DNA from 3 places in the Streptomyces sp. NPDC086989 genome. Region 1 is predicted to be linked to each of the others. Evidence: riboswitches for the same ligand, from Rfam matches in the RefSeq annotation. Region 1 holds a riboswitch; each other region holds the start of a gene.
What was found. Region 1 has a riboswitch for cobalamin ahead of cobN (cobaltochelatase subunit CobN). Riboswitches for the same ligand answer to the same signal wherever they lie in the genome.
Positions count from the first base shown of each region.

Region 2: it holds a riboswitch for cobalamin, as region 1 does, so the genes downstream of both, ACIPK4_RS37755 (aldehyde dehydrogenase family protein) here and cobN (cobaltochelatase subunit CobN) in region 1, are expected to answer to the same signal.
Region 3: it holds a riboswitch for cobalamin, as region 1 does, so the genes downstream of both, ACIPK4_RS05550 (energy-coupling factor ABC transporter permease) here and cobN (cobaltochelatase subunit CobN) in region 1, are expected to answer to the same signal.

Region 1 covers NZ_JBIVAL010000016.1:45,416-48,679, forward strand. The annotation lists gene cobN (cobaltochelatase subunit CobN) at 1-1,602, opposite strand, end outside; cobalamin riboswitch at 1,636-1,773, opposite strand; gene cobG (precorrin-3B synthase) at 2,120-3,264, shown strand, end outside.
Region 2 covers NZ_JBIVAL010000029.1:19,370-22,633, reverse strand. The annotation lists cobalamin riboswitch at 85-240, shown strand; partial or broken gene ACIPK4_RS37760 (5-methyltetrahydropteroyltriglutamate--homocysteine S-methyltransferase) at 332-1,474, shown strand; partial or broken gene ACIPK4_RS37755 (aldehyde dehydrogenase family protein) at 1,467-1,760, opposite strand; cobalamin riboswitch at 1,952-2,137, opposite strand; gene ACIPK4_RS37750 (cobalamin-binding protein) at 2,186-3,100, shown strand; gene ACIPK4_RS37745 (short-chain fatty acyl-CoA regulator family protein) at 3,110-3,264, opposite strand, start outside.
Region 3 covers NZ_JBIVAL010000002.1:397,268-400,531, forward strand. The annotation lists gene ACIPK4_RS05535 (energy-coupling factor ABC transporter ATP-binding protein) at 1-115, opposite strand, end outside; gene cbiQ (cobalt ECF transporter T component CbiQ) at 112-861, opposite strand; gene ACIPK4_RS05545 (energy-coupling factor ABC transporter substrate-binding protein) at 865-1,227, opposite strand; gene ACIPK4_RS05550 (energy-coupling factor ABC transporter permease) at 1,233-1,928, opposite strand; cobalamin riboswitch at 1,956-2,182, opposite strand; gene ACIPK4_RS05555 (SsgA family sporulation/cell division regulator) at 2,398-2,811, opposite strand; gene ACIPK4_RS05560 (L-serine ammonia-lyase) at 3,085-3,264, opposite strand, start outside.

The DNA.
Region 1 (3,264 bases):
GGGCAGCCACTCCAGGTTGCCGTGCTTGCCCAGGTGGATCATCGCGTCGGCGCCGAAGCCGCCGTCCTGCGCGCTCGCCTGGATCCAGCGGTACGCGGCCAGGTAGTGGTGCGAGGGCGGCAGGTCCGGGTCGTGGTAGATCGCGATCGGGTTCTCGCCGAAGCCGCGCGGCGGCTGGATCAGGATGAGCAGGTTGCCGCGGCGCAGCGCCGCGAGGACGATGTCGCCCTCCGGGTTCGCCGAGCGGTCCACGAACATGTTGCCCGGGGCCTCGCCCCAGTGCTCCTCGACGCTCTCGCGCAGCTCGGCCGGGAGCTGCGCGTACCACCGCTTGTAGTCGGCGGCCGGGATGCGGACCGGGTTGCGGGCCAGCTGCTCCTCGGTCAGCCAGTCCTGGTCGTGGCCGCCGGCCTCGATCAGGGCGCGGATCAGCTCGTCGCCGTCACCGGAGACCAGGCCCGGGATGTCCTCGACGGGGCCGAAGTCGTAGCCGCCCGCGATGAGGGTGCGCAGCAGCTCCACGGCGCTGGCCGGGGTGTCGAGGCCGACCGCGTTGCCGATGCGGGAGTGCTTGGTGGGGTACGCGGACAGGACGAGCGCGATCTTCTTGTCGCGGCGCTCGATGTGCCGCAGCCGGGCGTGCCGGACGGCGATGCCGGCGACGCGGGCGGCCCGCTCGGGGTCGGCCACGTACGCGGGCAGGCCGTCCTCGTCGAGCTCCTTGAAGGAGAACGGGACGGTGATCAGACGGCCGTCGAACTCGGGGACGGCGACCTGCGTCGCGGCGTCGAGCGGGGAGAGGCCCTCGTCGTTCTCCTCCCAGGCGCTGCGCGAACCGGTCAGGCACAGGGCCTGGAGGATCGGCACGCCGAGCGCGGCCAGCGCGCCCGCGTCCCAGGACTCGTCGTCGCCGCCCGCCGAGGCGGTGGCGGGCTTGGTGCCACCGGCCGCGAGGACCGTGGTGACGATCGCGTCCGCCGACTCCAGCTCGGCGAGCAGCTCCGGCTCCGGAGTGCGCAGGGAGGACACGTACAGCGGTACGGGCGTGCCGCCGGTCTCCACGATCGCGTCGCACAGGGCGTGCACGAACGCGGTGTTGCCGCTCATCTGGTGGGCGCGGTAGTACAGCACGGCGATCCGCGGACCGTACGGGCGTACGGGGGTGCGCTCCAGCGGACCCCAGGTCGGCGCGGCGGCGGGCGGCTCGAAGCCGTGGCCGGTGAGCAGCACGGTGTCGGAGAGGAACCGGGCCAGCTGGTCCAGGTTGGCGGGGCCGCCGTGGGCGAGGTAGGCGTGCGCCTCGGCGGCGATGCCGATCGGGACCGTGGAGGCCTCCATCAGCTGGGCGTCCGGGGCCTGTTCGCCGGTGAGGACCACCACCGGACGGGTCTGCTCGGGAGACAGGAGCAGGTCGAGCCCGTCCTGCCAGGCGCGCAGTCCGCCGAGGAGGCGTACGACGACCAGGTCGACGCCGTCGAGCAGGGCGGGGAGGTCGTCGAGGGGAAGGCGGGAGGGGTTCGCGAACCGGTACGGCACGGGGCCGTCCGCGGCGGCGCGGGCGCTGAGCAGATCGGTGTCGGACGTCGACAGCAGCAGGATCATGCGGCGGCAGGCCTTCCTCGGGGTTTCCGCGCCCCGGGCAGTGAGAACAGCGGGAGTTCCTGACTCACCCGACGGGTTGCTCCGCAGGATTCACAGTGGCGGGACCGCGCCGGATTCGCACCGGGCTTCCTCCCGGCGGGGCCACGTGGCTCCGCCGCTGGTCATCTTAGGGGCCGTTCCCCCAGGCCGGGAGTGGGGGTGCCCGGCCCGGGACACACCGGCCCCTCGCGCCGGACCGCCGGATGCCGGCACTCCGCGCCGCCGTCGGCACCACGCGCCGCCGGGCGCCCGGCACTCCGCACCGCCGACGCCCGGCGCCCCGCACCGCGGCAGTGCCCGCGCCGGCGCGGGCCGCTGCCCGGCGGCGCGTTGCGCCGGGCGCCGGATGCCGGCGCCGTGTGCCGGGGCCGTATCGGCAGTTCGTGCACGCCTTGCCGGCGCCGTGCCGTCCCGGCAGGTCGGCGGGGTGGTGACGGCCACAGGCCGGGGCGGGGGAATCGTGGGTATGCTCGCCGCCATGCCGCCCCAGCCCCCTTCCGCCGCATCGCGGGACGAACCCGTCATACGTGACCGCGGTGACGCCTGTCCCGGTGCGCTGCGGCTCCACGCGGCGGACGACGGGTTCCTCGCGCGCGTGCGGATCCCCGGCGGGCTGCTCGACGAGGACGCGGCCCTGCTGCTGGCGGATGCCGCCGACCGGCTCGGCGACGGACACGTCGACCTCACCTCGCGCGGCAACGCCCAACTGCGCGGGCTCGGTGCGGGCTGCGGCGGCGAGCTGCAGGACGTGCTCGTCCGTGCCGGTCTGCTGCCCGCGCCCACCCACGAGCGGGTCCGCAACATCGTCGCCTCGCCGCTGACCGGCCTGGACGGGCGCGGGCTGCCCGACGTGGCCCCCTGGGTCGCGGAGCTGGACCGGCTGCTCTGCGCGAGCGCGCCCGCGGCGGGGCTCTCCGGACGGTTCCTGTTCGCCCTCGACGACGGCCGCGGCGACGTGACCTCGCTCGCCGCCGATGTCAGCCTGGCCGCCCGTGACGGGGGCCGGGCCCTGCTGTGGACGGCCGACCCGGCCGACGCGCTGCTCGTGGCCGCCGCCGACGCGCCCCGGGCCGCCCTCGAAGCCGCCGCGTACTTCCTCGACGCGGCCCTCGAAGCGGGCACCCGCGCCTGGCGGGTCGCCGAACTGCCCGCCGAACACGCCCTGGAGTCCGCCGCGTTGGCGGACCGGCTGGGCGCCGCCGGGATCGCGGCCACCCCCGTACGGGATGCCGCCGCCCCGCACGGGCCGGCGCCCGGGCCCGGCCTGGTCGAGGGCCCCGACGGCAGCACCGCGCTCAGCGTGTCGGCCCCGCTCGGCCGGCTGACCACCGCGCAGTGGCGCCGCCTGGCCGGCCTCACCGGCCGGGTCCGCCTCACGCCCTGGCGCGGTGTCATCGTCCCCGGCCTGCCCGCCCGCACCGCCGTGCAGGAACTCGCCGGCCTCGCGGAGGCCGGGCTGATCACCGCCCCCGACGACCCCTGGCGGTCCGTCACCGCCTGTACGGGCCGCCCCGGTTGCGCGAAGTCCCGCGCGGACGTCCGCGCCGACGCGCACACCGTCGTCGCAGTACGGGCCACCGGCCCGCAGCACCAGCTGCCCGTGCACTGGTCCGGCTGCGAACG
Region 2 (3,264 bases), on a different contig from region 1:
GGAAGCGGGTCGCCGCTGAGCGAGCGTCCGGCCTAGGGTGGCCGGTGCAGCTGGTTCGCCCCGTCCGCCAGGCGGGATGCGTCGTAAGAGGGAACCCGGTGGGAATCCGGGACTGCCCCGCAGCGGTGAGTGGGAACGACCGCCGTCATACGCACTGGGACCGGACAACGGTCCTGGGAAGCGACGGCCAGTAGGTGCCCGCCTGGAGACCGGCAGGTGTGCCCGCGAGTCCGAAGACCTGCCCGTTGCCCGCGCCCGGCCGATGCCGTGTGCGGATATCCCGGTGGCCTCGTGGGCGGGTCGGCGTACACAGCGAGACGGTCGACCGTGCGTGCCGCGCGGGGTGAGACCGTCCGTTTCCGGTACCCCTTCGCGTTCCCGACAGGGCGGGCACCGTGAGCTGAAGAAGGCCATCGAGGGTTACTGGAAGGGCCGCGCCACCGCCGATGCCCTCCGGGAGACCGCGGCCGGCCTGCGCCGATCGAACTGGCAGCAGCTCGCCGAGGCGGCATCCATGAAGTGCCGACCGGCGAATACTCGTACTACGACCACGTGCTGGACACCAGCGTCATGGTCGGCGCCATCCCCGCCCGCCACCGCGAGGCGGTTCGAACGGACGCACTCGACGGCTACTTCGCCATGGCGCGCGGCACGCAGGACGTGGCGCCGCTGGAGATGACCAAGTGGTTCGACACGAACTACCACTACCTGGTGCCCGAGCTCGGCCCGGACACCGTCTTCACCGCGAACTCCGCCAAGCAGGTGGCGGAATTGGGGGAGGCTGTCACGATCGGGTACACGGCCCGCCCGGTCCTCGTCGGTCCGATCACCTACCTGTTGTTGGCCAAGCCGGCTCCCGGCGTGGCAGCGGACTTCGAGCCGCTGACGCTGCTCGATCGGCTGCTCCCGGTCTACGCCCAGGTGCTCGCCGACCTGCGCGCCGCCGGCGCCGAGTGGGTGCAGCTCGACGAGCCCGCCCTCGTCCAGGACCGCACCCCGGCCGACCTGAATGCTGCCGCCCGCGCCTACCGCGACCTCGGCGGCCTCCCGGACCGGCCGAAGCTGCTGGTGGCCTCGTACTTCGGCCGGCTGGGCGAGGCGCTGCCCGTGCTGGCCAAGGCTCCGGTCGAGGGCCTGGCGCTCGACTTCACCGAAGCGGGGGCGGCCAACCTGGACGACCTCGCGGCGGTCGGTGGTCTGCCCGGCAAGAGGCTCGTCGCGGGGGTCGTCAACGGCCGCAACATCTGGATCAACGACTACCAGAAGTCCCTCGCCACCCTGGGCACGCTGCTCGGCCTCGCCGACCGGGTGGACGTCACCGCCTCCTGCTCCCTGCTGCACGTTCCGCTGGACGCCGGCGTCGAGCGCGACCTCGACCCGCAGATCCGTCGATGGCTCGCATTCGCCCGGCAGAAGACACGGGAGATCGCCGTCCTGGCCCGCGGCCTGGCTCAGGGCACGGACACGTCGGCGACCGTCTTGCCGTGCTCGGCCGACAACATCCGGGCCAGGTTTTCCCGCTCGCCCTCGACGAGCTGGAGGAAACGCAGCAGGACGCGGGCCCGGCGCTGGGGGTTCCACTGGCCCCACTCCGCCTGCGCCTCCTCGGCGTTGGCGATCGCCGCCTCGGTGTCGGCGCGCCCGGCCAGCGGTACGCGGGCCTGAACGGTGCCGGTGTTCGGGTCGTACACGTCGGCGAAGAGACCGGAGGTGCCGGTGGTGTGCTTTCCCCCGATGAAAGGGGTGAGTTCACGGACCATGGATGCCTGCTCTCGTCAGGTTGGATCCGGGGATGGCACGGCGAACCGGCGCACGGCACCCGGATGGGAGTGCACCGCTGCGGAAAGCCGTGAGAACTACGAGCGCACGGATGTGGTGTGCGTGCGCTCCGCCGGATCACCAGGGTCGTGGGTACAAACTGGTGCCATGCGTGTCTGCTCCATCCTCGTGGACAACACGGAACATCCGCGGCCGGTATCCTGACTCCCGGATCTCCGCGTGCCGCCCGCCTTCCCGACAGACTTCGTCAGTGGCGTGTGGATGGCAGCACACTCCCCGGTCACAGTGGCGGGACCGTGCCGGTTTTGCACCGGCTTCCCTGCACCGCGGACCTTGTGCCACGAACATATAGTTGGACGTCCTAGTAAATCCAGACCCGCCACTCGAGTGCGCCTACAGTCGGAGCATGCGCATCGTCTCCCTGCTCCCGGCGGCCACGGACATCGTGGCGGACCTCGGGCTCGTCGCCGACCTGGTCGGACGCACCCACGAATGCGACTGGCCGCCGGCCGCGGTGGCCTCCGTACCCGTCGTCACCCGCGCCGAGTTCGACGCGGACGCACTCAGCAGCCGGGAGATCTCCCAGGCCGTCGGCGGCTCTGCGCATTCCGGCTCCTCGCTCTACACCCTGGACACCGAAGCTCTCGCCGCGCTCGCACCGGAGGTCCTGCTCACCCAGGACCTCTGCCAGGTCTGCGCCGTCTCCTACGAGAGCGTCACCCGGGCGGTGCGCGTCATGGACGCCGGGCCTCGGGTCCTGAGCCTGGAGCCGAAGACCCTCGACGACGTGCTGGACTGCCTGGTCGCCGTGGGCGACCTGCTGGGGGTACGGGAGCGGGCCGAGCGGCGCCGCGCCGAGCTGTGGGGCCGGCTCGCCGAGGTGCGGCGCCTTACGGAGGGCCGGCCGAGGCCCCGGGTGGTGGCCATCGAGTGGCTCGACCCGCTGTGGCCCGCCGGCCACTGGGTACCCGAACAGATCGCCGCGGCGGGCGGCGAGCCGCTGCTGGCCGAGCCGGGCGAGCACACCACACCGATGACGTGGGAGGCGGTACGGGCGGCGCGTCCGGAGGTGGTCCTCGTCCTGCCGTGCGGCTTCCCGCCCGAGCGGACCCTGACGGAGCTCGACCTGCTCACCTCGCTACCCGGCTGGGACGAGCTGCCCGCCGTACGCGCGGGGGAGGTGTGGGTCCTGGACGGCCCCGCGTACTTCAACCGGCCGGGCCCCCGCGTGGTCCGCGGCGCCGAGGTGCTCGCCCACGTGCTCCACGGGGTGCGTGCGGGGGACCCGGTGACCGCGGCGGAAGCGCGCCGGCTGGGCTGAGCCTTGTGGTCACCCCCGGTCGTGGGCGACGGGGTAGGGGATGAAGGTGCTGCTGTTCTCGTCGACCGCGAGCGGGCGGCCGAGGGGCGGAACCGCGCGCTGCGGGCAGTCGAGCCGTTCGCAGAGTCGGCACCCCATCCCGATGGGGGTGGCTGCCGAGGCGT
Region 3 (3,264 bases), on a different contig from region 1:
GGCCCAGCAGGACCAGCGCCCGGTCCGGCGCGATGGCGAAGTCCACGCCGGACAGGACCGCCGGGCCGTCCTCGTACGCGTAGCCCGCGCCGGCCAGTTCCACCAACGGGTTCACAGGTACAGCCCCTTCAGGGTGAGAGTCAGGGTGATCAGGGCCGCCAGCAGCGCCCCCGACGCCGCCACGAACCGCCACGACAGGGCCGCCTCGGGCACGAGGACCCGCAGGGCGCCGTCGTAGCCGCGCCCGGCCAGGCCCACCTGGAGCCGCGCCGCACGATCGAAGGCCCGTACGAACGAGGTCGCGGCGAGCCCGGCCAGCGAACGCCACACCGCGGCCCGCCCGGCCTGGCCCAGACGGGCCGCCTGGGCGCGCCGTACCTGCGCCATGGAATCCAGCAGCAGGAAGCCGATCCGGTACATGACCAGGGCCACGTCCACCACCGGCGCAGGCACCCCGGCCCGGACGAGCCTCGGCAGGACGTCCGAGACCGGGGTGGTGAACGCGAACAGCAGCACGCCGAGCGAAGCCGCCGAGGTCCGCAGCAGCAGCTCCGCGGCCTGCCGGGGGCCGTCGGGCGCGAGCGAGACGAACCCGGCCGGCCCGCCGACGGAGACCAGCAGGGGCAGCGCCCCGGTGAAGCAGAAGCCCAGCGGGATCCGGAACGCCCGCCACAGCTGCCGCCCGGCCACACCGGCCGGGCCGAGGAGCACGGCGAGCGTCGCCGCGGCGACCAGCGGCCCGCCGGGCCAGGGCGGCAGGCACACGGCGGTGACCGTCAGCCCGAGCCCCAGCAGGGCCTTCTCCAGCGGATGGCGGCGGCGCCAGCGGCTGCCGTGCGCCGCCACGTCGATCGGGAGCACCGCCTACGACTCCGCGGCGGCGCGGTCGGCGGCGGTGGCGGAGGGGTCGGCGCCGGCAGCAGTCGCCGCGGCCGCGCCCTGCCGGCGGCCCTTGCGGACGCCGAAGTAGTACGCGAGCACGCCCGCGCCGAGTGCCGCCTGGAGGGCGAACAGCGCCGACTCCACCTCCCCGGAGGGGGGTTCGTACAGCGGCGAGAACCACGGCTCGTAGTCCGGCTTCAGTTCGGTGATCGCCGCCTCCGCCTGGGCGTCGGCGCCCGCGAACGGCTCCTCCTTGCCCTCGCCCAGGCCCAGCGCGAGCGGGAGCACGGCCAGGGCCGCCACCAGGAGCAGCAACAGGCCGTTGATCTTCGTGTTCCGGTTCATGGCCATCAGAGCGCCGCCGCCTTCCGCTCGCCGCGGCCGACCGGCTTCGCGACGCCCAGCCGGACCAGGTCCGACGTGCTGGACTGCATCAGCAGCCGCATCACGAGCACCGTCAGCAGACCCTCGCTGACCGCGAGCGGCACCTGCGTCACCGCGAAGATGCCCCCGAACTTCGCGAGCGCTCCGAGGAACCCGCTGCCCGGGTCCGGGAACGCCAGCGCCAGCTGAACGGAGGTCACGCAGTAGGTGACCAGGTCGGCGAAGAAGGCGCCGAAGAAGACGGTCACCATCACCGGGACGTCGAAGCGCTTCAGCAGCAGGTAGACCCCGTACCCGGCCCAGGGGCCGGCGATCGCCATCGAGAAGACGTTCGCGCCCAGGGTGGTGAGCCCGCCGTGCGCGAGCAACAGGGCCTGGAAGAGCAGGGTGATGGTGCCGAGCACCGCCATGATCGGCGGCCGGAACAGGATCGCGCCGAGCCCGGTCCCGGTGGGGTGTGAGCAACTGCCCGTCACCGACGGGATCTTCAGCGCCGACAGGACGAACGTGAACGCCCCGGACGCCCCGAGCAGCAGCGTGCTCTCCGGGTTGGCCTTCACCTCACGGGTGAGGGCGCGGACACCGTGGACGACGAACGGAGCGGACGCGGCGCCCCAGGCGACCGCGTGCAAGGGGGGCAGGAACCCCTCGGCTATATGCATGACTGGGAGACCTCTCCAGCACCTCGTGGATGGACAACGCGCCCCGGCCGGTCTCCTGGCTCACGGGTGCTGACGCCCTGGCTCCGCCTTCCCGGGCGGTGCGGAACCTTTCCGCGCCGCCCAGTGGCTTCCCGTTGGGGGGCACCTCCCGGACGGAGTCTGGGGGAGAGTGGAGCCGGACTTCCCGTTCACAGTGGCGAGGGCCGCACCGGTTCTGCACCGGTTTCCCGAACACCAAGGCCCGTTGACCCTAGTCGGACGGACGGACCGGTACCAACCCGGTCCGAACGGGTGCGGTCCGCGGCGGCCGGCTCCGAACGGGTGCGGCCCGGTGCGGCGCCACCCGCGGGCGCCCAGGCCGGCGGCGTGGCCGCCGACTACCGGGCCTGCCCGCCCCCACCTCACCGGCGCGCGTCAGCACGAACCGCTCGGGCGCGTGCGCGGCGGCCGAGGCCCCCTCGCGCGGGACCTACCGGGGCAGGAGGGTGCTCAGCTCGGTGTCGAGGTCGTAGTGCCGCTGTTCCTCGCCCCGCGGCACCAGGTCGACCAGCCGTCGGCACAGTGCGCGTACGTCCCGCGCCCGGGCGGACACCACGCAGCTCTGCACCCCGTTGCTGAAGGCGAGCAGGACGCGCGGCTCGCGGCCCCGCCACTGCGGCCACACCCGGACGTCCCCCTCGCCCGTCCCGCGGGTCTCCCCGTCCAGCAGCAGGTCCCGGGAGAACACCCAGTGCGCCAGCTGGACCCCGGCGCCCCGGAAGTCGAGCACCAGCTCGTAGGGCCGGTCGCGGCGGTACGTGAAGGCCCCGTGCACCGGTATGGGCTCCGGGGAGGCCTCCAGCCGGAGCGGGAGGACGCGGTACTCGATGCCGTGGTCGTCCATGCGCTGCGCCTCTCTGTCGTGTCTCGTCCCGCCTGCCCGCGGCTCCCCCGGGCAAGCTAGCCCACCGTCCGGCCGCCCCCCGTGGGCCGAAGGTCCCGACTCCGCGGGCCGCTGGACCCGTTGTGTCACAGGAACGCGGAGCGGCCCGCCCTCCGGGGGGAGGGCGGGCCGCAGGGTCACCGGTCCGTCACGGGACGGGGTCGGGCAGGAGCGAGCCGCGGGAAGGGGCCCGACGCGGTGCGTGGGACCCCTTGCGGCGTCAGCGGCGCCGGGTCAGCACTCGATGACGTTCACGGCCAGGCCGCCGCGGGCGGTCTCCTTGTACTTGATCTTCATGTCGGCGCCCGTCTCCTTCATGGTCTTGATGACCTTGTCGAGGGACACCTTGTGCGTGCCGTCGCCGCGCATCGCCATCTTGGCCGCCGTGACGGCCTTGACCGCCGCCATGCCGTT